DNA from 4 places in the Limnobacter sp. UBA7229 genome. Region 4 is predicted to be linked to each of the others. Evidence: predicted binding sites of a transcription regulator. Region 4 holds the regulator's gene; each other region holds the start of a gene.
What was found. The regulator sigma-54, encoded in region 4, starts transcription at its own class of promoters, with help from an activator protein. The targets are predictions, from matches to a motif close to TGGCANGNAANCTGCTTT.
Positions count from the first base shown of each region.

Region 1: B4C79_RS00725 (CmpA/NrtA family ABC transporter substrate-binding protein) is a predicted target of sigma-54. The motif match lies at 4,388-4,405, and genes of this name have one in related genera.
Region 2: pedF (cytochrome c-550 PedF) is a predicted target of sigma-54. The motif match lies at 3,171-3,188, and genes of this name have one in related genera.
Region 3: prpB (methylisocitrate lyase) is a predicted target of sigma-54. The motif match lies at 2,934-2,951, and genes of this name have one in related genera.

Region 1 covers NZ_DKTN01000003.1:18,967-26,217, reverse strand. The annotation lists gene B4C79_RS00740 (amidase family protein) at 1-1,094, shown strand, start outside; gene B4C79_RS00735 (ABC transporter ATP-binding protein) at 1,162-2,010, opposite strand; gene ntrB (nitrate ABC transporter permease) at 2,022-2,888, opposite strand; gene B4C79_RS00725 (CmpA/NrtA family ABC transporter substrate-binding protein) at 2,917-4,236, opposite strand; gene B4C79_RS00720 (hypothetical protein) at 4,569-4,982, opposite strand; tRNA gene B4C79_RS00715 (tRNA-Ser) at 5,051-5,140, shown strand; gene B4C79_RS00710 (choice-of-anchor I family protein) at 5,224-7,125, opposite strand; gene B4C79_RS00705 (hypothetical protein) at 7,212-7,251, opposite strand, start outside.
Region 2 covers NZ_DKTN01000010.1:21,977-29,227, reverse strand. The annotation lists gene B4C79_RS04615 (porin) at 1-157, opposite strand, end outside; gene B4C79_RS04605 (sigma-54-dependent Fis family transcriptional regulator) at 507-2,915, opposite strand; gene pedF (cytochrome c-550 PedF) at 3,232-3,687, shown strand; gene B4C79_RS04595 (substrate-binding periplasmic protein) at 3,805-4,680, shown strand; gene B4C79_RS04590 (4Fe-4S dicluster domain-containing protein) at 4,926-5,399, shown strand; gene B4C79_RS04585 (aldehyde ferredoxin oxidoreductase family protein) at 5,443-7,251, shown strand, end outside.
Region 3 covers NZ_DKTN01000003.1:115,364-122,614, reverse strand. The annotation lists gene acnD (Fe/S-dependent 2-methylisocitrate dehydratase AcnD) at 1-802, opposite strand, end outside; gene prpC (bifunctional 2-methylcitrate synthase/citrate synthase) at 805-1,965, opposite strand; gene prpB (methylisocitrate lyase) at 2,024-2,905, opposite strand; gene prpR (propionate catabolism operon regulatory protein PrpR) at 3,101-4,696, shown strand; gene arfB (alternative ribosome rescue aminoacyl-tRNA hydrolase ArfB) at 4,701-5,108, shown strand; gene B4C79_RS01120 (YqaE/Pmp3 family membrane protein) at 5,226-5,384, shown strand; gene B4C79_RS01115 (hypothetical protein) at 5,506-5,727, shown strand; gene rlmF (23S rRNA (adenine(1618)-N(6))-methyltransferase RlmF) at 5,744-6,652, opposite strand; gene B4C79_RS01105 (AsmA family protein) at 6,649-7,251, opposite strand, start outside.
Region 4 covers NZ_DKTN01000014.1:31,433-38,683, forward strand. The annotation lists gene B4C79_RS08310 (monovalent cation:proton antiporter-2 (CPA2) family protein) at 1-617, opposite strand, end outside; gene B4C79_RS08315 (KpsF/GutQ family sugar-phosphate isomerase) at 757-1,749, shown strand; gene B4C79_RS08320 (KdsC family phosphatase) at 1,749-2,288, shown strand; gene lptC (LPS export ABC transporter periplasmic protein LptC) at 2,285-2,872, shown strand; gene lptA (lipopolysaccharide transport periplasmic protein LptA) at 2,869-3,438, shown strand; gene lptB (LPS export ABC transporter ATP-binding protein) at 3,435-4,190, shown strand; gene B4C79_RS08340 (RNA polymerase factor sigma-54) at 4,203-5,723, shown strand; gene hpf (ribosome hibernation-promoting factor, HPF/YfiA family) at 5,765-6,094, shown strand; gene B4C79_RS08350 (PTS sugar transporter subunit IIA) at 6,205-6,675, shown strand; gene hprK (HPr(Ser) kinase/phosphatase) at 6,680-7,251, shown strand, end outside.

The DNA.
Region 1 (7,251 bases), on a different contig from region 4:
GCATCGGGGTTATTTCACGCAAGGGGATTTTTCCGCTTTCACATATCCGTGACACCGGCGGGCCAATGACACGTTCAGTGCGTGACTCTGCGTTGATGCTGACGGCAATGGCGAGCATTGATCCTGTGGATGATCCAGACACTACTTTGTTCAAAGCTGAAGATCGTCCCGACACTTACCTGCGTTTTCTGGACCGTGACACGCATGGGGTGAAAGGCAAGAAAATTGGTGTGCTGCGCCAACTAGGTACCAGCACCACGCCCGCGGGAACTGGGGAGCAGGGTGCCTTGATTGAACAGGCGGTGGCAACCATGCGGACCATGGGTGCCGAAGTGTATGACGTGTTTTTGCCCAGTTTTCAGAACCGGGGTGGTGGCTCGACCCACTTCGACACCAACCGCTACTTTTTTGAGTTTGTGCGCGATGGTGGGAAAAGCCCGCGGAAATGTTTGAGCAGCGCATTCTTCGCGAGCAACCCCGATGTATTGCCCAATTGTGGCACCACTGAAGGCATTCTTGAAACCTTGCGCGTGGGGCCACGCACGGCCGGACTTGTTGCAGTAAGCGCCTCTGGGGATCCCGGTGGAAAACCCACACAAGCCCAAATTGATGCCATTGCACTGGAACGCGATTACGTGACCAAGGTGATGAATGGGGAACTGGACGCCTTGGGTGACAAAGAGGCCATGGTGCTGGATGCTCAGGGCAATGCAGTCAAGGTCAAGCTTGATGCACTGGTGTTGTCTCCAGGCCCCACGGGTGGGCGTACTTGCGATTTCGGCTCAACCACGCAAATGGGTTCGATCGTGGTGCCAGTGGGTTTTGATTCACAGGCAGGAACCCCAAGAGGCATGGAAATTTTCGTGAGGCGTTTTGACGAAGGCACAGGATTGGGCATTGCATTTGATTTTGAGCAGGCTACGTTGCACCGCCGTGCGCCAGACATTGTTGCATCGCCCCTGTATGCAAACCAAACCATTGGTGAATTCAACAGCCGTGCGCAAATGGCCTTGATGAAGGCACAGTTCGAGGCGCCCGAAGATTTGCCGGTGGAAACTTATGTACAGGCTTTGAGAGATTTGACTGGTTTGTAATGATTTGAGGCAGAAAAAAACCGCTGTGGTTAAAATAACCACAGCGGTTTTTTTATTGGGTGTTTGATCAAGCTGAGGCGGTTTGTTTCTCCCCGGCTTTTTTCTGTTCACGCAGTTTGCCTATGCTTTCTACCTTGCGCTGTTTCTCGTGCAGGAAGCTGAGCACCTCATGGCGATAATGGTTATAGGTGGGGTCGTCGGCCAAGGCCAAACGGTCGCGTGGTCGGGGTAGATCAATGTTCAGAATTTGACCAATGGTGGCAGAAGGGCCGTTGGTCATCATCACAATACGATCAGACAACAACACGGCTTCGTCTACATCGTGCGTAATCATGACCACGGTGTTCTTCAACTCATTCTGAATTCGCATCACTTCGTCTTGCAGGTGGGCACGTGTGAGCGCATCCAGTGCACCGAAGGGTTCGTCCAACAGCAACACTTTGGGTTCCATGGCCAGTGCACGTGCAATACCCACACGTTGCTTCATGCCACCCGATATTTCAGAGGGCAAACGATCCAGCGCATGGCTCATGTTCACCATGTCGAGGTTGTGCAAGATCCATTCGCGTTGCTCCGCTTTGCTTTTCTTGCCTTTGAATATTTTTTCAACAGCAATTTCCACGTTTTGATACACGGTCAACCAGGGCAGCAGGGAGTGGTTCTGGAATACCAAGGCGCGGTCAGGGCCAGGTGCGTTCACCTCTTTGTTGTCGACAATGACCACGCCTTCGCTGGCTGTGAGCAGGCCCGCAATGATATTCAGTACCGTGGACTTTCCGCAGCCCGAGTGACCAATCAGTGAAATGTATTCACCACGATTCACCTCCAGGTTGATGTCTTTTAATACTGGGTTCACGATGCCGTTGCGCTCGAAACGCATTTGCACCTGGGAAATACTTAAAAATCGATCGCTCATGTTATTACTCCTTAACCAGCGGATGTGCCGCGCGTAATTTTCTTGCCCACCCAGGCGACGCAGCGGTCGAGGATGAAACCGACGATGCCCACATACACCAGCGCCAAAACGATGTCGCTGATGAGCGAGCTGTTCCAGGCGTCCCAGATGAAGAAGCCGATACCCACACCACCAATCAGCATTTCTGCCGCAACAATAGCCAGCCAGCTGAGGCCCACGCCAATGCGCAGACCCGAGAAAATATACGGCGCAGCTGCAGGCAGCATGATCTTCCAGAAGTACTCAATGCCGTTGTGTTGAATGACACGTGACACGTTGCGGTAGTCTTCAGGAATATTGCGAATGCCCACCGAGGTATTGATGATGATGGGCCAAATGGCCGTGATGAAGATCACGAATATTGCAGACGGGTTTCCATCCTGAAAGCCCGCCAGTGACAAAGGCAACCACGCCAGCGGGGGCACGGTGCGCAATACCTGAAACAGTGGGTCAAGCCCGCGCAAAGCCCATGTGGATTGGCCCACCAACACACCCAGCGCGACGCCTACCACCACAGCAAGGCTGTAACCCATGGCCACACGTTCAAGGCTTGCCAGAATTTGCCAAGCCATGCCCACATCGCTTCCGCCGTTGTTGTAGAACGGGTTGGTGATCAATTCCCACGTGTCAGTGATTACTTTGCTTGGGCCTGGCAAACGTGCACCTTCGCCGCTGCACAGAATTTCCCAGATCAACAGCAAAATGCTCATGATTACGATCGGAGGAACAATCTTGCCCATGCTCTCCTTCAATTGCTTGAAGGCGGCGGTTTCAACAAAGGGTTTGCTTTTTACCTTGGGGGCGGTTTGCAGTCGCTCAAGTGTGTCGGTATTCATCATGATGATGTGTCCTTAGTGCTTAGATGAATCAAGCCTTCAACGCTTTAATGGCCAAGCTGTCGAGGTACGCCTTCGGGTTTTTCGGATCAAACACCTTGCCGTCGAAGAATTTTTCGACGCCGCGAGATGTGCTGGTCGGAATGTCTTTCGCAGCCACACCCAGTTCTTTTGCTGCGCTTCTCCAGATGTCTTCGCGGTTTACTTTCTTGATCAGTGCGTTGGTATCCAGCTTGCTGGGCAGGTAGCCCCAACGCTGGTTTTCCGTGATGAACCACAGGTCGTGACTTTGGAATGGGTAAGACGCCTGGTTGCTCCAGTATTTCATCAGGTGCTTGCTGTTGTCTTCGACACGGCCAGTGCCATAATCGAATTGACCTTTCATGCGCTCAATAATGTCGCCCACGGGGGCGTTGATCCAGCGTCGCTGTGAACAGATTTTCGCGACCTCGTCTTTGTTGGCAGGGTCATCGCAGAACATTTGTGCTTCCATGACCGCTTTCAGAATGGCCTTGGTTGCATTCGGATTGGCTTGCACATAATCCGCACGCAAGCTGAGCGCTTTTTCTGGGTGGTTGTTCCAAAGCTCGCCTGTGGTGACCGCGGTGTAGCCAATTTTCTGGTGAATCAGCTGGAGGTTCCAGGGCTCGCCCACACAGAATGCATCCATGCTGCCCACTTTCATATTGGCGACCATCTGGGGTGGAGGAACCACAATGGTGGATACGCTGTTATTGGGGTCAATGCCCGCAGCAGCCATCCAGTAGCGGATCCACAAGTCGTGCGTGCCACCCGGGAAAGTCATTGCTGCGCTAACAGGTTTGCCGCCGCCTTTTTTGGCTGCCAGTGCTGCCTTGAACTCCGTGGCGTTGGTGCCTACTTTCAGGTCTTTGAATTCATTGCTCACTGAGATCCCTTGGCCGTCCAGGTTCAAGCGGCACAGAATATTCATTGGCACCGGAATATTGTTGGTGGTGATGGCACCAGTGGTGAGCAGGTAGGCCATGGGTGTCAGCAGGTGTGCGCCGTCAATGCCGTTGCCTGCCGAGCCCAGTACCAGGTTGTCGCGGGTGGTGCCCCAAGAAGACTGCTTCAACACTTCAACATCGGTCATGCCGTGCTTTTTGAAGAACCCTTTTTCATCAGCCACAAACAATGGTGCAGCATCGGAAAGCGCAATGAATCCCAACTTGGCTTTTGTGGTTTCCAGTTTGGTGGACTGGGCCATGACGATGGAGGGGGCGCCAAAACCAGCCAGCAGGGTTGAACCCCACACCGCTGCAGATTGTTTGATAAACGTGCGACGTGTTTCCGACAACTCGGTTTTTTTGTCTGTTGGTTTGTTGCTCATGGTGTGCGTCCTTCTAAGTTCAACACAAGAAAAAACGGCGCACATCACCACACCTGCCCAAGCAAGTTTGGGATGGACGCCGTTGTCCGGTACTTCAATCACTTCAATGCAATTGACCTGATCCGTCGTTGGTCATGGTCTCAGTACACACTTAGCAGAATGTGTGCCATGCAAAAAAGGGGTGCATAGTTGTGAAATTGAGTTAAATCAGTGCGGGATTCCACGCTAATTTTGGTGCGTGGAGCGAGTTTGGTGCGGCGCACCAAATAAATCGGTGCGCCGGTTTTGATGGATGTGGTGCATGCACCGGTTTGATGTGCATGTTTCGGTGCTTATTTTTGAAGTGCGCGAATACCGACCCAGGCAAAAAAGAGGGCATAAGCCAAATCAATGAGGCCATAGCCAGAGTAAAACAGGGCGAGCAGTGGTGTTTCCTCACGGAGGATGGGCAGCATGTCTGATTTGCTGCTGATCCAGACGACCCAGGTGTACACGTAGATCGCCTTCTCGAATGCAAATACAAAGCAGATAGCTGGCAGTTGATGCGCTTGTCTGGCCACAGCCAGATACGCCAGACCCCATACCATCACCATGAAAGTACCGAAATCAGAAAAGACTTCGGGTGATAATTTGTGGAAGGCCGTGTTGGTGAAAAACTCGCTGGCGGCGAGCATGCCAAATATATTGGTAAAGCCGGCGGCAATAAAGCCCAGAAAAATGAACCGGTTATTTGCTGTGCTGTTCAAAAGTTGTCTCCGTTTGTTGTTTTGAGTGTTTTTGGATACTACCTGAATACTATATACTTGCGCCCCATGGAGAAGTGCGAGAGCGGCTGAATCGGCCTGACTCGAAATCAGGTAAGGGGGCAACCTCTTCGAGGGTTCGAATCCCTCCTTCTCCGCCAAAAAACAAAAAGCCCCGAAAGGGGCTTTTTGTTGACTATCGACACGGCCAGTGTCGCGTGGAACGGCACGCAGGTGCGGCGAATTACCTTGGCAAATTCAGTGAATAAGTACTTGTGGTACCACTCACTTCACTGCTCACAACCAGCAGGTCATTACCAGTTGGAGAATCGGCTGCTGCGATAAACACCAGTCCTTCAGGGCCGAGGTCCCCGAAGGCGGCAAGTTGCTCTGGCGTTGTCGCATCTTCGGGTTCCATGTCCCAAATTTCACGGGTGTTCAGGTAATCCACGCGGAATGGTGCCGCAGGGTTTGTGATGTCGTAAATCAATACCCCACCAAACCGTTCCAAACCGATGAAGGCATAGGTTTTGGTACCCACCGTGCCAATTGCGATACCCTCCGGTTCCGGACCCTTGGCATCGCTACGGCTGTCCAGTGCATTGCCTTCATCGTGACCAGAATTGAAGAAGTCTTTGCAGGGGATATTTCGGGCGCTGCCAGCCATGCAGTCGTCACTGGCGAAGAATTTTTCAAACTCTGCTCCGGAGTCAAACACCAAGGCCCCATTCTCGTCGAATATGGAAAATGATCGGCCGCCGTATGAGTAAAGGCGGTCATACATAATCCGCGTACCGGTTGGTGATACAAGTCCAGTCGCTGCGTCATACAATACAGGATTGCCGTTGACATCCTTTTGGTAACCCATGGTCCAGGTGATGTTCAAACGGCCGAGCATGTTGTCGGCGCGACAAGCCCCAGGGCTTGTGGCTGTGGCACCGCAGTAGCCAAATACCAGTGGATTGAGCAAACCGCCACCGTTACCGCCTGCAACCAGTGCGTTCAATTGTGGTGGCAGGTCATCATTAAGGCGACCCGCCCAGCCATTTGCGTTCACCAAATGCTTGACACGAAATTCTTCAACAAAACCGAGTGTTGCATCGCCTGCGAAATAGTCGTCGTTGTCTTCGCCCCAGGCACGGGCGTCTCCTTCGTTCGCTGTTACCAGGTAGGTTACGCCGCCAACCGAGTAACTTGCCATGGCATCGGGAAGGTACAGGCCACGAACACCGGGCCATGTACGAATATTGATTGCACCATCTTCTTCATCGGATGCGTCAAATTCGTTGCCCGCCAGGCCGTGGTCCTTTTCGCCCAATGGGAAAATATCGGTCACTGTGGCGGTCGCAATATTGATTTTCGCGATTGCATTGTTCTCTTGCAGGGTGACGAAAGCGGTGGTGTTGTCCTGTGAAATCGTGATGTATTCAGGTTCAATGTCCTGCGCGGCACTGGCACCATTCATGATGCTGCCTCCAGCAGTGTTGGTTGGCCCGTAGATACGAACCCCAGCAGCGCGCAAGGTGGCTGCATTGAAACCGCTGAAACTTGCGGTGGCTACTGTGGGGGTCGCTGGAGTGCTAATGTCTATGATGCTGACGCTGCCTTCAGGATCAATCCGGTAATCGTCGCTTGGTTCACCTTCATTGGCTGTCAATACTTTGGTGGCATCGGGCGTGAACACGATCATATCGGGCTGAGCACCCACAGCAATGGAGCTGATCAAGGTGAGCGTTTCTGTGTTGTAGAAGGCCGCAAGACCAGGGTTGGTTTTTGTTGCGTCTTCAATTGCAACCGCCAGAATACCGTTGGCTACTGCAATACTGTTCACCACTGAGCCCATACGAATTGCATTCGTGGTCAGTGTTTGTTCAAGCACAGGGTTTTCCGGGTCGCTCAAGTCGAGTACATCGATAGCCCCGGCTTGTGCATTGACCACGAACAAGCGTTGGCTTACCGGGTCGTATGCCGGGATCTCTGCTGCTGATGCATCATAGATTCCAGAATTGTAAGTGCTCAGTCTTGAAATACTGGTGGTTTCGCTGCTGCTGACCGCAGGAGGGGTGTTGTTGTCGCTGCCGCAGGCAACCAAAGTGGCAGCAGCAATCGTGCTGAGTGCGAATAGTTGAAGTTTTGTCTTTGTCATAGTAATAGGCTCAAGTCGCTTTTAAAGCACTTGAGCCTATTGTTAAAAAATGAAAACTTAATGACACATGACAAGTAAATTAAATATTAGCCAGGCAAGCCATCGGTGGGTAATCCGGGCAATTCG
Region 2 (7,251 bases), on a different contig from region 4:
CAACTGCACCGGCGTTGTCGCAACTGGTTGTGTTGTAGTACGCGTTTACTGAACCTGAAAGGTCCATTTCCCATTCGCCAGCCTTGAAGCCGATTGCGTGTGCCGAAGTCCCCATTGCTGCCAAGATGGAAGCTGCTACTAATTTTTTGCTGATCATAAGATCAACCCTCCAGTTTTAGTTTTTAAAGGTTGTTGCTTGTTTGTCTTCTAAAGCTCGCCAGCACACCGCAGAGTAGAACTGGCTTGAAGGGACTAGGGCAAAAGACATGCCAGTATTTAAGCTATTGATTTTATTGAATTAAATAAAAATGTAGGGCTTTTGATGACAGGGTGAAGCAGTGCAGTTGCTTTGCGTCAGGCGGTACGCTTTGAAACAGAATTGTGTGCGGCTGGAGCAAGTGAATGACAGTTTTGTGACAACTGTTCAGTTGGTTTGTGCCAAAAAAAACCACCCTGCAGTGGGGTGGTTTTTTAAAGGCAAAGAGTTGTTTGTTAAACGCGATTTTTTACTTTGAATTCAAGCGCCGGTAAATTGTGTTTCTGGAAATACCCAGCATTCTTGCTGCTGCGCTGACATTGCCCCTGCAGGTTTCCAGCGCATCTTGAATGGCACGTGATTCAAGGTCGTCCAAATTGATTGGATTTTCAACTTGAGCCCTTGCAGTGGCCTGTCGTGAACCCAGGTAACCTTGCGCCCTTGCATCATGGGCGCGGGTGTCGTAGCTGTCTTCTTTGAAGCGCGGTGGCTGCGGCAGTGTACCCATCTGATTTTCCCGGCTGGCGGGTTTTGTACTGTGCGTCCAGCTGTCGAACCGACCTTCCCTGAACTTGCTGAATGTTTGGTCCAGGCCATTGCCTTTGGGCGTGGCCCCTGGCCGCTGGTGAACCTGCACTTCAAATGTGCTTGGTTTGCTTCTTGCCGGGAACGCCGGCGCATTGCTGTGAACCTGTGCCGCGATTTTGTTTTGCACTGAAAAATTACTGCGCACGCTGAACTGTGGGCGTGTGTTTGCTGTTGGTGTTGTTGCACGCGGGTGTTGTTGACGCCCCTCTGTTTCAACAGGTTCTTGCTCCACTGGCCTGGTGGTGTTGTCCAGTCGCAATGCACGCCATTCGTCGAGGAAGTCATCGGGCAGATGGTCCCACTCAATCGTTTCTGCTTCATCCGTCATCACGCTGGCGGTGCGCAAAATATTGGTCAGTTGGCGAATATTGCCCGGCCATGCGTGCGTGGTGAATGCTTTCATCACTTCGCCAGACACACGAATGCGCGGGTTGTGCGATTCATTTTCCAGAATGCGCTGAATGATTTTTTGTAGGTCAGTGCGCTCGCGCAAGGCGGGAAGACGAACGACCAAGCCATGAAGCCGGTAGTACAAGTCTTCGCGGAACTGTCCCGCGGCGATTTGATCGCGCAAGTTACGGTGCGTGGCGCAAATCACTTGCAAATTCACAGGAATGCTCTTCTGGCTGCCCAGTGGCGTCACCACCCTTTCTTGCAATACCCGCAGCAATCTTGCTTGCAGTGAAATTGGCATGTCACCGATTTCGTCAAGAAACAGGGTACCGCCGTTGGCTTGTAGAATTCGGCCTTGCGAACCCTTCTTTTTTGCGCCAGTGAATGCACCGTCTTCGTATCCAAACAACTCGGATTCAATCAGCGTTTCTGGAATGGATGCGCAATTCACCGCAACAAAAGGCTTGTCGTGTCTTGGCGAATCGTTGTGTATGGCCTGCGCAAGAATCTCCTTGCCAGTGCCAGTTTCTCCCAGAATCAAAATGGGAATGTCCTTGTCAATCACCTTGCCCACTTTCTCGATGATCTTGGCCACTTGCGGGTCGCCTGTGTTCAGGTATTTCAGGCTGGACAGGTGATGACTTTTTTGACAGGTGGTGTTTGCTTTTTGCGTGGCTGGTGCCTGGTTTTGTAGCACAGCCGCATCGGAATTGTTTTTCACCAAGCCCACAGAGTCAAAAATTCTGCCTCGGCCTACACTGCCCAAGCTGGCACGTGCGGTAACCTGGTTGCCATTGTGCAAACACAGAATGAGCGGAATGGGGTTACAGGTGCGGTAGTGGTCGATCAAGGCCGACAAAGGCATGCCAAAAAGAGAACTGAAGGTGTGGCTTTTCAGTGCATTGGCTGACATGCCAAATTGCACCATGGCTGCACGATTGGCAGCCAGAAACTTACCCGCTGGCGAGAAGGCTGCTGCGCCTTCCACAACCGAACCCAGAAACTCGCCACGCTGGTGAAATTGAACAATAATTGCGTCTTGAAACGAGCTGTTGAACAAATGGTTTTCAATCATTTGCGCGGACATACGCACCAGGCCCATGGTATGGCGGTGGTAGCTGCGATAGTCGCCCGTTACATCAAGCACGCCAATCGCCACACCGTTTGGGTCAAAGATGGGGGCGGCTGAACAGGTCAGAAAACGGTTCACATCCAGAAAGTGATCTTGCCCGTGAACAACAGTGGGCAATTCCTCAATCAGTGCGGTGCCAATGGCATTGGTGCCTTTGTGTTCCTCACTCCAGGTGACGCCGGGAGCCAAGGCTACTTTCTGGGCTTTCACCAAAAAATCATCGTCGCCCAGCGATTCAATAATGGTTCCGCTGGCATCGGTCAACAACACCATGCTGTGGGTGTTAACCACTTGCTCGTACAGGGTTTCCATGAAGGGCAAAGCGCACGATTTTAACCGGTTGTTTTTCTCGATCAATTCTTTCAGTGAACTGCTGGGCGGTGGGGCCATGTCCACTTTGGAAGTGGTGTCCAAACCAGCAGCCGTTGAACGCTGATGCGCACGCCGAATGAATTCGAGGTGTCCTTCCGTGCCCGGGTCGATCAATTCAATCACTTGGGCGTTGGATGCGAGGCTGCCGCCATCCCGCTCGGATAAGAATGCCATCCATGTTTCCTGCTTCTTGTGGTGCTGCGTTTTATAAGTATGGTTTTGGGTGCAACTTGAAGCGCTGAATGTTTTTGCTTGTATTGATATTTCAGCTGCTATGTTGCCCAATGCAAGCACTGTGCCAACTCAATCCAATGTGTTTCAGAATGAAACACATTTTGATAAAAAGTAGCACAGATCAGGAAGCCGCACCATAGAGTTCGCGATTTGTCACAATTGGTAAAACTAATTCACAAATCCAAATGAATAGGGTGGCATGGGGATTGCAGTAGCTACCCTGTGTTGAATCATTCTTAGAAATACAGGAGTTGTGATGTTAGTTCGTAAAGCCCTTGTGGCAACCATTTTTTCAATTGCTGCTTCAGTGGCATTGGCTCACGGTGATGTAACCCCGCAGGTTGTGGATGTGTCCACGCTCAAGCCATTGGGCGATGACATGCTGGAAACCAATCCGTATGTTGGTGACAAGGAAGCCATTCGTGTGGGCAGCTCAGCCTACAACCAGAACTGCGCCCGGTGCCATGGCCTTGAGGCGGTGAGTGGGGGAATTTCTCCAGACTTGCGCAAAATGAACACTGAGTGCGATTCTTTTGCGGGCAAGAAAGCCAAGGAGCAATGCAAGGTGGAAATTGACACCTACTACCGCAATTCGGTACTGGGCGGCAAAGTTCGTGGTGACCGCGTCTACATGCCTGCGTTTGCGGGTATTTTGAGTCAGGAAGCCATTTGGGCCATCAAGGCGTATGTTGAAACCCGGAAGTACGAATAACTCGACATATGGGCATGTGGGGCGGGTCCGTTGTTTGAAACAACAGGCCCCTCCTGTCTGTTTCAGTATCCATTCAAAATAAAAAGTGCATCCAAGGCACGGCTTTCAGGAGACCTTATGAAGAATTCGTTCAATCCAATGTGTAAATTACCTTTGATCAAATGGTTTGGTGCTGTTGCGCTGGGCTTTTCCTTGCAGCTTGGCGCTGCCGCACAAGAGTTAAGTGACTGGGCCAAGGTGCAGGCCTCTGGCGTGTTGACTGTGGCGGTGTACAACTACCTGGCACCTTATTCACATGAAGGCAAAGGCATTGACGTGGACATTGCCAAAGCCTTGGCGGCCAAGCTGGGTTTGGGCTTGCGGGTGCGCGCTTTTACTGAGGATGAAGAGTTCTCCGACGACATTCGAAACATGGTGACGCGTGGCCATTACCTGGCAGGTGCGCCCGCCGATATTTTGATGCATGCACCCGTTGATGCTTACATTATGCAGAAGGAGGACCAGGCCCTGTTCTTTTCTCCTTACACCCGCGACGATATTTTCGTGGCACGTAATATCAAGAAACTGCCAACATTGGACAGCCTGAAACCGTTCTCGGAAACAGGCAACAAAATTGGCGCTGAAGCAGCAGCCCTCCCCAGCATCATGTTGGCTGGCGCCGATGGTGCCGCGTATGCAAACAATCTGGTGAACTTCAAGACGCCCAAAGAAGCGGTTGATGCCATGGTGAATGGCGAACTGGTGGCAGTCATGGCCACGCGTGCCGAGTTGGAGTGGGCGCTGCACCAGCACCCAGATAAAAAAGCAGATTATTTTGTGGCCAAAGTGCCGCACAATGCACTGCCACCCAAAGGTTGGGCTGTGGGCATGGCCACCAAGAAAAGCAACAAAGAGTTGGCTGAAAAACTGACAGTGGCCATGAATGAGTTGAAGGAAAGTGGTGAGCTGGAAAAGATTTTTTCCAATTATGGTGTGAAGTACATGAGACCTTGATTTGACCTGAATTCATTCTGGTTTATGTGTACTTAAAGCCCTGCGCAATCGCAGGGCTTTTTTGTTGCAACAAGTGTTCCATTTTGAAACAGCTGTGTTGCATCGGGAAAACCCCATGTGCAAAAACTCGGAAAAGTGTTGCCGAGAGCCGCTGAAATTTTCTTTTCAAGTTGGCAGGCTTATTGCATAAGAAGGCATGTATGTAGTGCCCAAAACAAATAACCAAAGAAGCGAGGAACAACGGGATGCAAAAATCTCTTCACATCACGCCTGACAAATGCACGGGCTGCCTTCAGTGTGAAATGGCGTGTAGCTATGAGAATTATCAGGTGTTCAACACCTCACTGTCACGAATTAAGGTATTCGACTTTCATCACACCGGCAAGAAAGTGCCTTACACCTGCACCCAGTGCGATGAGGCTTGGTGTTTGCATGCCTGCCCGGTTGAAGCCATCACCATGGACAAAACCAATGGCGTGAAAGTGGTGTCAGAAGACACCTGCGTGGGTTGCAAAGTGTGCACAATCGCCTGCCCGTTTGGCACGGTGAACTATGTTCAGGAAACCGGCAAGGTTCAAAAGTGCGACCTGTGCGGCGGCGACCCCGCCTGTGCAACTGCCTGCCCAACCGGCGCAATCACTTTTGTGGATTCCAACTGGACTGGTTTGGACAAAATGAAGCAGTGGGCCGAGAAGCTGAGCAACCAGGCTCACGCGTAACTCGTTGACCATTGAATAGAACAGAGAGAAGGGAGTAATACAAATGGCATGGACCGGTAAAGTACTGCGCGTGAACCTGACAGCAGGCACCTGCACCAGCGAAGACTTGAGAATGGATTGGGCGAAAAGCTACCTTGGCCAGCGTGGTTTGGCCACCAAGTACTTTGTGGAAGAAGTGAATGCGAAAGTGGATCCACTTTCGCCCGAAAACAAGATTATTTATGCAACAGGCCCGCTGACAGGCACCATGGCCTCCACTGGCGGCCGCTATTCAGTGATCACCAAGGGCCCGCTGACTGGCGCAATTGCCTGCTCAAATTCAGGTGGCTACTTTGGCAATGAATTGAAGAGTGCTGGTTGGGACATGGTGATCATGGAAGGCAAATCGCCCAAGCCTGTGTACCTGCTAATTGAAAATGAAAGTGCGAAATTGATGGATGCTTCTGATCTGTGGGGCAAGAGCGTATGGGACACCGAGCCTGCCATCAAAACCAAACACCAGGACCCGCTGATGCGTGTGTGCTCAATCGGCAAGGCCGGTGAGAACCAGGTGCTGTATGCAGCCATTGTGAACGACTTGCACCGCGCGGCTGGCCGTTCAGGCGTTGGCGCTGTGATGGGTTCCAAGAACGTGAAAGCAATCGCAGTGCGTGGCACCAAGGGCGTTGGCAATATTTCCAACCCCAAGGAATTCATGAAGGTGACTTACGAGAAGAAAAAAATTCTCGCTGAGAACGCCGTGACCGGTACTGGCCTGCCCACCTACGGCACCCAGGTCTTGATGAACGTGATCAACGAGATGGGTGCCATGCCCACCAACAATCACCGCGATGTTATTTTTGATGGCGCCAAAGACATTTCTGGCGAGAAAATGCACGAGCCCCGCAAAACCGATGGCAAGGCCAACCTGGTCACCAACCAGGCCTGTTTTGGTTGCACCATTGCTTGCGGACGCATTTCCAAAATTGACGAAACCCACTTCACCGTAGAAAACAAGCCGCAGTACCATGGTGCATCTGGCGGTTTGGAATACGAAGCAGCCTGGGCTTTGGGTTCATCGAACGGTGTGAACGATCTGGAAGCACTCACGTATGTGAACTTTCTGTGCAACGAGCATGGCATTGATCCGATTTCTTTGGGCGCCACTGTTTCAGCCGTGATGGAATTGTATGAAATGGGCGTGTTGACTGAAGCGCAATTGGGCTGCAAGGCGCCATTTGGTTCCGCGCAAGCATTGGTGAAGCTCAGTGAAGACACGTGCAATGGCGAAGGTTTTGGCATTGAAATTGGCCAGGGCTCCAAGCGCTTGACGGCCAAGTATGGCCACCCCGAATTGTCGATGAGCGTAAAGGGTCAGGAATTCCCGGCCTACGACTCTCGCGGTATTCAGGGTATGGGTTTGGCGTATGCCACTTCCAACCGCGGTGCCTGCCACTTGCGTGGTTACACCGTGGCATCGGAAGTGCTGGGTATTCCGGTGAAAACCGACCCCTTGGTGACCGATGGAAAGCCAGCTTTGGTGAAAGCATTCCAGGATGCAACAGCCGTGTTCGACTCAGCCGGTATTTGCGTGTTCACCAGCTTTGCCTGGACGCTGGCTGATGTGCAACCACAGGTTGCTGCTGCATGTGGCGATGAGTTCGACATGGCGAATCTGGAAACCATGGGTGAACGCATCTGGAACATGGAACGCCAGTTCAACCTGGAAGCCGGTTTCACCAAGGCTGACGACGACCTGCCTGCACGTTTGAAGAAAGACGCAGCGAAAGTGGGTCCTGCCAAAGGCCTGGTCAACGGCATCGACAAAATGCTGCCTGAGTACTTCGAGCTGCGTGGCTGGGACACCGAGGGT
Region 3 (7,251 bases), on a different contig from region 4:
CGCGTTCTTTGCGCAAAAATGCGGTTAGCTCCAGAACAATGTCGGTGGCAGTAATGCCGGGCTGGCGCTTGCCGGTCAGCTCAACGCCTACGATGTCAGGCAGACGCATCATGGATGCACGGCCCAGCATCACGGTTTCAGCTTCCAGACCGCCCACGCCAATTGAAATCACGCCCAGCGCATCCACATGAGGTGTGTGGCTGTCTGTGCCCACGCAAGTGTCAGGAAAGGCCACACCATCGCGCACCTGCACCACTGGAGACATTTTCTCCAAATTAATTTGGTGCATGATGCCGTTGCCGGCGGGAATTACATCCACATTTTTGAATGCGGTTTTGGTCCAGTTGATGAAGTGAAAACGGTCTTCATTGCGACGTTCTTCAATGTCACGGTTTTTCTGGAAAGCGTCGGGATCAAAGCCGCCACATTCAACCGCCAGTGAATGGTCCACAATCAATTGCGTGGGCACCACCGGGTTCACCAGTGAGGGGTCACCGCCCTGGTCCGCAATCGCATTGCGCAGGCCTGCCAAATCCACCAAAGCGGTTTGACCAAGAATGTCGTGGCAGACCACGCGGGCTGGATACCAAGGAAAATCAAGATCGCGCTTGCGGTAAATCAATTGCTTCAGGCTGTCAGTCAGCGAAGAAGGTTCACAGCGGCGCACCAGCTGCTCAGCCAGCACCTTGCTGGTGTAAGGCAGCTTGTCCCAAGCACCTGGTTCGATTGCATCGACAGCCGCATGGGTGTCGAAGAAATCAAGCTTCGTACCTGGAAGGTTTTTACGGAATAGAGTGTTCATGCTTATTTGCGATCCTTGATGGGTACAAATTTCTGGTCTTCGGGGCCGGTGTAGTTGGCGCTTGGGCGAATGATCTTGCCGTCAATTCGCTGCTCAATCACATGGGCGCTCCAGCCGGAAGTGCGGGCGATCACGAACAGGGGCGTGAACATGGCGGTGGGCACACCCATCATGTGGTAGCTCACGGCGCTGAACCAGTCCAGGTTCGGGAACATTTTCTTGATTTCCCACATCACGCTTTCCAGTCTTTCAGCGATGTTGTACATCTTCATGTTGTTCTGTTCTTTGGACAAATCTTCCGCCACTTTCTTGATCACCACATTGCGGGGGTCGCTCACGGTGTACACGGGGTGGCCAAAGCCAATCACTACTTCCTTGCGTTCAACGCGTGCACGAATATCGGCTTCTGCTTCATCTGGGTTGTCGTAACGCTTTTGAATTTCGAACGCCACTTCATTGGCGCCACCATGCTTGGGGCCGCGCAAGGCACCAATGCCGCCGCAGACGGCGGAATACATGTCGGAACCTGTACCGGCTACCACGCGGCTGGTGAAAGTGGATGCATTGAATTCATGCTCTGCGTACAGAATCAACGAGGTGTGCATGGCGCTGACCCAACTGTCGCGCGGCTTTTCGCCGTGCAGCAGGTGCAGGAAGTGGCCACCGATGGAATCATCATCAGTTTCCACTTCAATGCGCTTGCCGTTGTGGCTGTAGTGATACCAGTAAAGCAGCATGCTGCCCAGGCTGGCCATCAGTTTGTCGGCAATGTCCCGAGCACCGGGGTGGTTGTGGTCGTCTTTCTCGGGTTGCAGGCAACCCAATACGGAAACACCAGTGCGCATCACATCCATGGGGTGAGCTGAAGGGGGCAGGGCTTCCAGGGCTTGCTTCACGCCCGCAGGAATGCCGCGCAAAGCTTTCAGTTTCAGTTTGTAGCCAGCCAGTTCAGCCACGGTAGGCAGCTTGCCGTGCACCAGCAAATATGCAATTTCCTCAAATTCGGTGGTGGTGGCCAAGTCCAGAATGTCGTAACCGCGGTAAGCCAGATCGTTGCCTGTGCGGCCCACTGTACACAGGGCGGTATTTCCAGCGGCGGTGCCTGAAAGGGCTACAGATTTTTTGGGCTTAAAGCCAGGGGTTGTTGTTTGTTGCTCAGACATTGCTGTCTCCTGTTAAAAATAGTTTTTTATAACAATTGTTTATATTGTTTAATTAAAGTTATTTCTGCTGAAAAAGAGCGTCCAGTTTCTGCTCGAAGTCGTGGTAGCCAATGCTGTCATACAGCTCCATGCGGGTTTGCATGGTGTCCAGTACGTTCTTCTGGGTGCCATCGCGGCGCACCGCTTCATACACGTTCTGTGCTGCTTTGTTCATGGCGCGGAACGCGCTCAAGGGGTAAAGCACCAAGCCTACGCCCACGCCTTTCAGTTCTTCGGTAGTAAACAGTGGGGTTGAACCAAATTCAGTGATGTTGGCCAACACAGGCACCTTCACAGCGTCCACAAATTGCTGGTACATGCTCAGTTCAGTCATTGCTTCCGGGAAAATCATGTCGGCACCGGCCTCCACGCAGGCACAAGCACGGTCAATGGCCGATTGCAAACCTTCCACGGCCAATGCATCTGTACGCGCCATGATCACGAAGTCGTCTGAACCACGGGCATCCACGGCCGCTTTGATGCGGTCCACCATTTCAGCTTGGGTCACAATCGCTTTGCCGGGGCGGTGGCCACAGCGTTTGGCGCCCACTTGGTCTTCAATGTGCATGGCGGCAGCGCCGGCTTTCATCATGGCCTTGGTGGTACGAGCGATATTGAAGGCTGATGAGCCAAAGCCAGTGTCGACATCCACCAGCAAAGGGGTGTCACACACATCGGTAATTCGGCGCACGTCGGTCAGTACGTCATCCAGTCCTGAAATGCCCAGGTCGGGCAGACCCAGTGAACCAGCCGCCACGCCGCCGCCGCTCAGGTAAATGGCTTTGAAGCCGGCACGCTTGGCCAGCAATGCGTGATTGGCATTGATTGCGCCAATCACTTGCAAAGGTTGTTCTTCTTTCACTGCCTGACGAAAACGGGCGCCTGCGGAATGTTGGGTCATGGTGTTCTCCTTGTTGTATGTTCTGTGTAGTGCAGGGTTCGTGCCAGTCAACAAAAATAATAGATTGTTCAAATAAGATCAATAATTTGGCGTATTAATATCAAGTAATTACAAGAATAATTTGATGGTGTTTTGAAACACATTTGTATAAAATGAAACGGTCAAATGTTTCAAATGAAACTTAAGGTGTTTTGAATGAAACCCAGAATTGTGGTGTTCAGCATCAGCGCATTGGCTGGTACATTGCGGGAGATTGCCCGCGACTACAGCGGTTCAGCCAACATTGAATTGGTGCCCAAGGCCTATGAAGATGCCTTGGCGTATGCACGTCATCGTTACTACACCGACACGGCCGATGTATTCATCGCCGCGGGTTCAAACGGCGCATTCTTGCAGAACCAGCTTGAGGCGCCGCTGGTCATTATTCGTACGGACGGTTTTGATGTGATGCAAGCCTTGGCATCAGCCAGAAAAGCGTCCGCGGCAGTGGGCTTGGTCAGTTACGAACATTCGTTTGATGAGCTGGAGCAGTTTGCCCGAGCGTTTGATGTGCCCTTGAGTACCCGAACTTATCGTACACCGGAGGACGCGCGTCGCGCTGTGCGGGAATTGGCGCAGCTGGGTGTGAAGGTGGTGGTGGGGTCGGGCTTGGTCACCGAAATCGCGCAAGAAATGGGCATGGAAGCCATTCTGATTTATTCCCGGCAAGGTGTTGTCAAAGCCTTTGAGGAAGCCATACGGCTGGCCAGTGCCAAAGCTTCTGGCGGAGTGCGCCGAAACAGTCAGGCTTATACCTACCACACAGAACAAGACCTGATTGGCAATAGCCGGGCAGTTGAAAAGCTGCGCAATACGATTCGCCTGTGTGGCAGTATCGATTTTTCCGTACTAATTCAGGGTGAAACCGGCGTGGGCAAGGAGTTGGTGGCCCAATCCATCCACAGCGCCAGCCCTCGCGCAGGAAAGCCATTCGTCGCAATCAATTGTGCATCGCTCACAGAGAGCTTGCTTGAAAGCGAGCTGTTTGGTTATGAAGAGGGTGCATTTTCAGGGGCCGTGAAAGGTGGGCGCGCGGGCATGTTTGAAAGCGCACAGGGGGGCACCGTGTTTCTCGATGAAATTGGTGACATGCCTTTGGCTTTTCAAACCAGGCTGCTGCGCATTCTCGAGGACAACACAGTGCGCCGAATTGGTTCTGCCTCATCCCGCAAAGTTGATTTTCGTTTGCTGGCGGCCAGCAACGTGAATTTGCAGCAAGCCGTTGAAGAAGGGCGCTTTCGCGAAGACCTTTATTTCCGGCTGAATGAAATGCTGATCCATATCCCACCACTGCGAGAACGTACCGAAGACATTGGCGAATTGGCGGGCTACTTTTTAAGGACCACGCCAGTGCGTGTCAGCAAATCGAAATTTGATGAGTTTCTTCAACTGGCTTTGCCAGTTCTTCAATCCTTGCCTTGGCCAGGCAATATCCGTCAATTGAAGAATGTGTGTCGCAGGGCGGCTGTGTTGATGTTGCAAGAAAGTGATCTGTCGTCCTGGCGCACCTGGTTTCCAGACCTGCTTGTGGGCGTGGAGAATTCGACCACGTCACCTTTGCAGCACATCAATTTTCTCGATTCAATGAGCAATATGAATGCCTTGGCCTTGGCCTACAGCAGGGCGCCTATGTCGGAGCGCACAAGCATTGTCCGTCAGGCATTAAACCTGGTCGGTGGCGAGGTCAATAAAGTGGCTGAAGGTTTGGGCATTAGCAGGTCTACGGTTTGGCGTTTAAATAAGGGCAGCTAACAACATGTCATACACGCCACCCACCTTGACTGAATCGGATGTCGAATTCACCGCCATTCGCGCCCAAGGCGCAGGTGGTCAAAATGTCAACAAAGTGTCCAGTGCCATTCATCTGCGTTTTGACATTCGTTCATCGTCTTTGCCTGAATTCATCAAGGAAAAATTACTGGCTCTGCAAGACCAACGTTTGACCAAAGACGGTGTTATTGTCATCAAAGCTCAAACCACGCGCAGTCAAGAACAAAATCGGGTAGAAGCCCTTGCACGCTTGAACGAGCTGCTTGCCGAGGTTGCCAAACCTGTCAAGGTTCGCCGTGAAACCCGACCCACCCTGGGTTCAAAACGTCGCAGGTTGGAAGGCAAAAGCATTCGGGGGCAGGTCAAGGCGCTGCGTGGAAAGGTCCAGGATTAATCGTTGCCCGTGACAGAACACAAGCTGTTGTACGCGACCGAAAATAACAAACATTTGTCTTTATCGTGTATAAAAAACACTGGCAATTTTTGTTCAAACTATTTTTCGGGAGAATCAATGGACCTTATTCGCATACTGATCGCCATCTTGTTGCCTCCACTGGGCGTGTTTCTTCAAGAAGGGCTGGGCAAGCATTTCTGGATCAACATCATTCTGACTTTGCTCGGCTACATTCCCGGCATTGTTCACGCCGTGTATATCATTGCCAAAAAGTAGCCGCTTGCTGCTTGCGCAGGAACACTGCCCTTGGAGTGTTCCGTTTTACAAATTATTCTGTATGCCGTTCTTGTTCGCAGCCCGTTAATACCCTCTCATTCACAACATTCAGGAAAACAAGATGCAAGCCACCAAACTGATTGGAATTCTGTTGATTGTTGCCGGCACCTTGGGACTGGTCTACGGGGGCTTTAGCTACACCGAAGAGTCAACCGCAGCAAAAATTGGTTCACTCGAGATCACGGTGGATCAGGAAAAAGAGGTCAATGTTCCCATGTGGGCAGGCGTGGGTGCAATTGTCGCCGGCGCTTTCCTGCTGCTGGTGGGTGGTCGCCGCCGCTAGTTTGTCCAGCGTTCAACTAAACAAATGACCACGCCACAATGCGCGTGGTCTTGTTGCCTTGTTCCATTTCAACTTCAAGAATATCCCGTGCACCCGCATTGCGCATATGCCATTTGGCTTGCGGTACATTTTCGGCCTTTGACACCAGCGTGGTAAACCATCTGCATTGTTTACCAAATTGCGCGCTCTCGTTGATCATGGTTTGCAGAAAACCAATTTCCCCACCCTCGCACCACAATTCATTCTTCTGCCCACCAAAATTCAAGCCCGCAGGTGCTTTTGAACCTGGTTTTTCTCCACGATTAAAAGCCAGGCTATTCACTTTTCGTTGATTGCTTTTTATGGCTTCTTTTTGTGAGGCGTGAAACGGCGGGTTGCATACGCTCAGGTCAAATTTCTCCCCTGGCTTGATCACACCTTCCAATATTTTCCGTTTGTCCCGCTGCAGCCGCAGATCAATCAGGCGCTTCAAGTCGTCGTTTTTATCCAGCACCGAGGCAAGGTTCTTCAAGCCAACCGGGTCAATTTCACTGCCAGTGCAGTGCCAGCCGTATACTTTTGCTGCCAGCAATGAATAAATGCCGTTGGCCCCTGTGCCGATGTCCAGCATTTTTACCTGCTTTGAATCTGATGCATTAATCCCGCAGCTTGACAGCAAATCTGCCGCGTAATGAATGTAATCCACCCTGCCGGGGATCGGAGGGCACAGGTAGCCCTCTGGTACGTTCCACTCCGAGATGCCGTAGTGGTGTTTCAGCAGTGCGCAATTCAAAGCTTTCACGGCAGCAGGCGAGGCGAAATCGATGGAGTTTCGGCCGTGGTTATTGGGCTTAACAAATTTTTTCAGGGCAGGGGAAGTCAACACCAAGGCATCGAAATCGTAACCGTCTTTGTGCGCGTTATTGGGGTGAAGTGTTTTAGTCAATTTTTCTCTCGCTGGGCCTTGCTGCGCGCCGCCAAATCATAGCAACCGGTTTTGTTGGCATTCTCGGTAGAATCGGGCGCACCTGTGTCCACAAATGGAATCAATGCGGCAAACGGGTTTAGCAGCGACAGCAACACCGCGCCAGCCACTTTGCCCGCAATTGGACCTTTTTCAAGGGATACATCGGGTGAGCCCATGGTGCCGGTGATCAGCAAAGGCGTACGCAAGCTAACCGGACTGAAGTCTTTGGGTGTTACAACCACCCTCAAATTCAAGGCTTCTGTTTTCATCGAAATACTGCCATTGACCCACATTGCAGAGTCTTGAGTATCAATCACAAATACCCTGGGTTGCAGTACGCCATTGTTTGCATCCAGATCGGCAAACGCACAGGTCATTTGCAACACGTCATCACCCCGAAACCAAACACCGAGCGCCTCGGCAGCGTCCAGGCCTGCGGCCTCAACGATCAAATGCGACATGGTGCCATTGCGCACCTGTGTTCGTACATTGCCAGCCAGGCTACCCAGTATTTCAGCAGTCGAGCGGCCTTGCCCACTCAGTGTGGCAGCACCATTCATGGTGCCGGTTACATAAGG
Region 4 (7,251 bases):
GACTTGCTTCGGGCCACGAAAGTCATCCACCAGTTCATCATGCGCTGGCCAAACACCAACATCAGCCCCAGCACCAGCGCCGCTTTCACCACCGCCAGGCTCAAAGTCACAGTAAGGTTCTCGGCCCCCTGCCCCAGCGCGGGAATGATAATGAGCAGCGGCACCACGGCCAAATCCTGGAATAACAAAATTCCCATGATCTGGCGTCCATGGGGGGAATCCAGTTCAAGCCGCTCGGACAACAATTTGCTGACAATTGCAGTGGAAGACATGGCTGCTGCCCCCGCCAGCACAAAGGCAGTACTCAGTGGAACTTCCAGAAAGTAACCAGCCAGCACACCCAGGCCCATCACGCCCAGCATGGTCAGCCCCACTTGCGCCAACCCCAGGCCAAACACCACACGGCGCATAGCATGCAATTTCGGCAAACTGAACTCAAGACCAATTGAAAACATCAGAAAAACAACGCCAAATTCAGCCAAGTGGCGGGTTTCGGGTGTGTCGGGCACGATGCCGAACGAATATGGACCAATCAGCGTGCCCGCAAACAGATAGCCCAGCATGGCGGGCAGCTTCCAGTGACGGAACAGCGAGACCGCCAACACGGCGACCAGCATGAGAATCAAAGACAGCTCTAGAGCGTTAGGCACGTTTAATGCTTAGGAAGTGGAGAGAATTGGCACGCGCTTTGCTATACTGCCCTGAAAAGAACACAGCCTCAAGCACCTTCGTTGCTTAAGTCTATCAGGGTCTACCATGTCAAAAACACCGTCGAATAATGACAAACACGATTTTCTGGCCATGGCCAGGGAAGCGCTGGCCATTGAAGCCCAAGCGGTCTTGGCTCTGTCCGAGCGCTTGAATGATCAGTTCAGCCAGGCAACCACCGCAATATTGAATTGCAAGGGTCGAGTCATTTTGGTCGGCGTGGGCAAGTCGGGCCTGATTGCCAAAAAAATTGCAGCCACTTTTGCCAGTACCGGTACTCCCTCCTTTTTCGTACATGCCACTGAGGCATCCCACGGCGATTTGGGCATGATCACCCAAGAAGACGTTGTTATTGCCCTGTCTAACTCAGGAAACACCGAGGAACTGGTGGCGGTATTGCCAGCCATCGCGCGCCGCGGGGCAAAAATAGTCGCCATGACCGGCAAACTCGATTCAGCACTCGCCCGTCAGGCCGATTTGGTACTGGACTGCGGCGTTGAAAAGGAAGCCTGCCCCCTGAATTTGGCCCCAACCGCCAGTACAACAGCGGCATTGGCCCTGGGTGATGCCCTTGCCGTGGTGGTGTTGAAGGCGCGAGGTTTCAGCGAAGAAGACTTCGCACTGTCGCATCCTGGTGGCAGCCTGGGTCGCAAATTGTTGACCCATGTCAGCGATGTCATGCGCAAAGGCGACCGAATTCCCACCGTGGCGCCATCAGCCAGCATTTCCAATGCCATTCTGGAAATTACCAAAAAAGGCTTGGGAATGACTGCCGTGGTCGGGGCCAACAACAAGCTGCTGGGCGTTTTTACCGACGGTGACCTGCGCCGCCTGATCGAACAGGGTCTGGATTTGCGGGGCTTGCTGGTGAGTGAAGTCATGAACAGTGCGCCCAAATGTATTTCACCTGACAAGCTGGCCGTAGAGGCAGTTCGCATGATGGAGGTCAGCCACATCAGCCAGGTGGTGGTCACGGACGAGCAAGGTCATATTGTTGGCGCCCTGAATTTCCATGACCTGTTTGAAGCCAAGGTGGTGTAATGGATCAATCGACCGACCGCGAACCCACTGCTGCCCAAGCCGCAGCACAAATCAAACTGATGGGCTTTGATGTGGATGGAACCCTGACCGATGGCGGGCTGTACTTCGGCAATGAAGGCGAGGTTATGAAACGCTTCAGTGTGTTTGATGGCCAAGGCCTTCGACTGCTGATGGACCATGGCATCAAGGTGATCTGGATTACTGCGCGCTCGAGCACCATTGTAGAAAAACGCGCCAAAGACCTTGGCATCTACCAGTTGGTTCAAGGCTGTAAAACCAAGCTGCAAGCCTATGATGAAATTCGCCAACTGCTTGGATTGGACTGGAGCGAATGCGGCTTTTTTGGAGACGATTGGCCCGATTACCCGGTGCTTCAACAGGTTGCCCTGGCTGCCACCACCCAGCACTCCCCGGCGGCCATGAAAAACGCAGCCAACTGGATTAATACACGCCCCCCCGGCGATGGTGCTGCCCGGGAATTGTGTGACTTCATTTTGAGTCATCAAGCCGACTATCAAAACCCCTGGGAAGCATCGTGAAACCAGTGAGTGCTTTTTTCAATCTGCTTTCGCAGTTCATACCGCTGCTGCTGACGTTCGCACTCGCCGCCACCTCGTATTGGTTTGCCATTCAGTCTGAACTGAGCCTGTTTAGTGCCAGCGGCAAAAGCGACCCCACCAGCAGCGACTATTACTTGCGCAATTTCTCGGTACAAAGCCATGACCTGGCCGAAAACAAATATTCGATCATTCGCAGCAAGGAAGCCGAACACATCCCACAAGGCAACGTCTGGAACATCACCGAGCCCGAACTGGAACAGTTTGAATCAGGCAACGGCATGGTAAAAGGCAACGCCCAAAAAGGCGTTTACCTGCTCGACACCGACGAAATTTTCTTGCGGGACAACGTGGTGGTGACCAGTCAAAACGAAGGGCTACTGACCACCATGAAATCTGAAGAAATACGGATCGACAATATCACCAACGAAATTTCAACCGACAAGAATGTGCTGGTGACCCGCCCGGGCCAACGGTTTGAAGCACAGGGTGCCACACTGAACAACGACACTGGCGAGTTGACTGCCCAAGGGTCAATCAAGTTTCGCATAGAGGCCAAACGATGAAACGCTCCACCTGGATTTCCCTCGCACTGGCTGCGCCTGCACTGGCACTAGGGGTTTGCGCGCAAGCACTGGAATCTGACAAACAACAACCCACGACCATTGACGCCAACCAGATGACTTACAACGAAAAGTCAAACGTGAACGTGTTCACCGGCAATGTGCTGTTGACGCGTGGAAGTTTGGTGATTCGCGGCGACAAATTGACATTGACCGAACGCAGCGACGGTACCCAGTTCGCCACTGTGGAAGGAAAACCTGCCCGCTTCAAACAGCAGCGTGATTCAGAGAAGCCCAATGAAGTACTGCTGATCAACGGCACTGGCAACACCATTGAATTCGACGGTAATAAATCGATCGTGACATTGACCGGTGCAGCCAGCATTCAAAAAAGCACCAATGGTCAGCTCACTGAATCGATCTCGGGTACCAAAATTACGTACGAGCAAAATACAGAATTCCTGAATGTGGTGGGAACACCCAACAGCAGTGGTTCCTCACGCGTACAGGCAGTGATCAAACCAAAAACCCAAGAGACTGAGCCCGCGCCAAAAGGGGGCAGCAAGTGAGCAACACCCCCGCACACACCCTGACAGGACAAGGACGGCTTCAAGCGCTTAGCCTACGCAAAGCCTACCGCAGCAAACGCGTGATTGAAGATGTGTCGCTGCACGTGGACACAGGCGAGGTGGTCGGCCTGCTGGGCCCCAACGGCGCTGGCAAAACCACCTGCTTTTACATGATTGTGGGTTTGGTCAGTGCCGACGAAGGCAACATTTGCCTGGAAGGCCGCGACATCACCTTGCAACCCATTCACGAGCGCGCACGCGCAGGGCTTTCTTATCTTCCTCAGGAAGCCTCCGTGTTTCGCAAACTGACTGTGGAAGACAACATTCGCGCAGTGCTTGAAATCAATCCACCCAGAGACAAAACGGTGGATCAGGCTGTCGAAGATTTGCTGAACGACCTTCAAATTGCGCACATTCGCACCTCGCTGGCGGCGTCCCTCTCGGGTGGCGAACGCCGCCGACTTGAAATTGCCCGTGCGCTGGGCAGCCAGCCGCGCTTCATTTTGCTGGACGAGCCCTTCGCAGGCGTTGACCCCATTGCGGTACTGGAAATTCAACGCATCGTTGCCTTTTTGAAATCCAAAGGTATCGGCGTGCTGATCACCGACCACAATGTACGGGAAACCCTGGGCATTTGTGATCGTGCCTACATCATCAGCGCGGGCCGCGTGCTGGCCTCGGGCAGTCCCGAGCAAATTGTGAAAAACGACGATGTACGCCGCGTGTACCTCGGCGAACACTTCCGGATGTAAAGCTGAATCTCCATGAAACAATCCCTTCAGCTTAAAGTCTCGCAAAACCTCACGCTCACGCCTCAGTTGCAGCAATCCATTCGCTTGCTGCAATTGTCCACACTGGAGTTGCAGCAGGAAATTCAACAAGCGCTGGCTGAAAACCCACTGCTGGAGTTGGCTGACGAAGAGGCCGTGGAAGGCGAGCGCACCCTGAGCCTGGACAGCAGCAATGGCGAACTGCACGAGCCACAGGGCGACAGCTTTGAGGCCGATCCCGACCCCCGCAAAGCCAGCGAACCGGTCAGCGATCAGCAAGCTGAACAAGACAATCAAAGCGAAGAAATTGTTCAGCGCGAGACCATCGACTCCATCCAGGACAACTGGGAAGGCGACTGGCGCGACAACAGCGGCGCAGGTGCCGATGGCGATGAAGAAAAACCCGGCCTGCAACTGGCTGCGCCCGACAGCAGCCTGCACCAGCACCTGATCGACCAGCTGCGCATGACACAGGCCAGCGAACGTGACAAAAACCTGGTGCTTTGGCTGATTGACTACCTCAGCGACGATGGCTACCTGACTGTTGAACTTGAAGACCTGTGGGAAACCCTGCAGGACGAGCCCGACCTGGAGTTTGAAGAACTCAGCGCGGCCTTGCGCCTGCTGCAAAGTTTTGACCCACCCGGCGTGGGTGCCCGCAATGCAGCCGAATGCCTGCTGCTGCAACTGGCCCAGCGCAAAGACATCACCTGCCAGCAAAGCCTGTACACCCACTGCCAGCACATTGTTCGTGATCACTTGGGCTTACTGGCCCAGCGCGACTTCACCAAGCTGAAAAAAGCGCTGAATGTGGACGAAGACATACTGAAAATCTGTCACCAGATTATTCGCTCACTTGAGCCATTTCCCGGTGCGCGCTTTCGCCGCATTGACGACGACCATGTGGTGCCCGACGTGATCGTGAAAAAACTCAGTGGTCAGTGGCATGTGCAACTGAACCCGGATGTGATGCCAAAAATTCGCATCAATGAAATGTATGCCTCCATTTTGCGATCTCACCGCGGCCAAAGCGCCCAACTCAGCGCACAACTGCAAGAGGCCCGCTGGTTGTTAAAAAACGTTCAGCAGCGATTTGACACTATTTTACGGGTTAGCCAAGCCATCGTAGAACGTCAAATCGGCTACTTCAATCACGGCGAAATCGCAATGCAGCCCTTGGTTCTGCGGGAAATTGCCGACTTGCTGGGTCTGCATGAATCGACCGTGTCAAGGGTCACCACGCAAAAATATATGTTGACGCCCTATGGGTTGGTTGAGCTAAAGTATTTCTTCGGAAGCCATGTTTCCACCGACTCAGGTGGTCAGGCTTCCAGCACGGCCATCCGTGCACTCATCAAGCAACTGATTTCTGCGGAGGACGCCAAGCAGCCGATATCTGACAGCCAAATCGCCGACCTACTCGGTCAACAGGGCATCGTGGTCGCAAGACGCACGGTCGCTAAATACCGGGAATCACTGAAAATACCCCCGGTGAACATGCGCAAGTCGCTTTAACTGTTAAAGCTTCCCCCCGCAGCAACGAAAGGAGATACCTTATGAACTTGAACATCAATGGTCATCATCTGGAAGTTACCCCAGCGATTCGAAACTACGTCATCGAAAAACTGGATCGGGTGAAAAGGCATTTTGATCACGTCATTGATGCATCGGTGACCATCTCGGTGGTCAAGCTGGTTCAAAGGGCAGATGTCACACTGCACGTTCGCGGCAAAGACATTCACGCTGAAGCAAGTCATGAAAACCTCTACGCAGCCATTGATGCGCTGGCCGACAAACTGGATCGCCAGGTACTGCGTCACAAAGACAAACTAACCAACCACAACCACACCCCCATGAAACACCAGGTGGTCGAAGAAGCTGAATAAACCTCTGTAATTTCAGGGAAAATCAAAAGGCGGACTTCCATCCGCCTTTTCTGTTTTTATGGCGTATAATCGGCCCCACGATTAGAAGCGGGTCTCAGGAATCAACAGCGATGAACTTGATCGCAAATCTACTTCCACCATCCAACATATTGTTGGACACACAGGTCACCAGCAAAAAGCGCGTGTTTGAACAAGCCGGTCTGGTCTTTGAAAACAACCAAGGCATCGCAAGATCCAAGGTGTTCGACAGCCTGTTTGCGCGTGAACGTTTGGGCTCCACTGGCTTAGGCCAGCAAGTGGCCGTACCGCATGGCCGCATCAAGGGCCTGCGCGAACCTATCGCCTCGCTGGTGCGTGTGCAAGACCCAATCCCTTTTGATGCCCCAGACGGCCAACCCGTCAAGCTGCTCATGTTTTTGCTGGTGCCAGAAAGCGCAAACCAGCATCATCTGGATATACTGTCAGAACTGGCTCAAATGCTGTCTGACAAAGATTTCCGTGAGAAACTCATGACAGAATCCGATCCCGGCGCCACTCACCAACTGATCGCCAACTGGGAGCCTTACCAACCCGCGAGTTAAGCCTGTGAAGCAACTGAAAGAACTGATCGAAGCCAACCGCAACAAACTCAAGCTTGACTGGCTGGCCGGTTTAAATGGCGGTGACCGCCACCTGGATCTTCAGTGTTTTGCTTCCTCTGATCTGGTAGGTCACCTCAACACCATTCACCCGGGTCGCATCCAGGTGTTTGGTCGACAGGAAATCGAATATTTCGCCCGCATCAGCGACGAACGCAAAAAACACCAAATCGACAAACTGATTGAAGGCGATCCGCCCGCTGTCATCGTGGCTGAATCATTTCAACCGCACCCACTTTTGAAAGCCGCCTGCGACGAATCCAACATTCCCCTGCTCGCCACACCCCTGTCGGCCGCCGAAATCATCGACTTTCTGCGCGTGTATATCAACAAATGGCTCGCCCCCACCACCATGATGCATGGCGTTTTCATGGATGTGCTGGGCATGGGCGTGCTTATTTGTGGCGAATCAGGTTTGGGCAAAAGCGAACTGGGCCTGGAATTGATTTCACGCGGGCATGGCCTGGTGGCTGACGACGTGGTGGAGTTCTCGCGCGTGGCCCCCAACTACATCGAGGG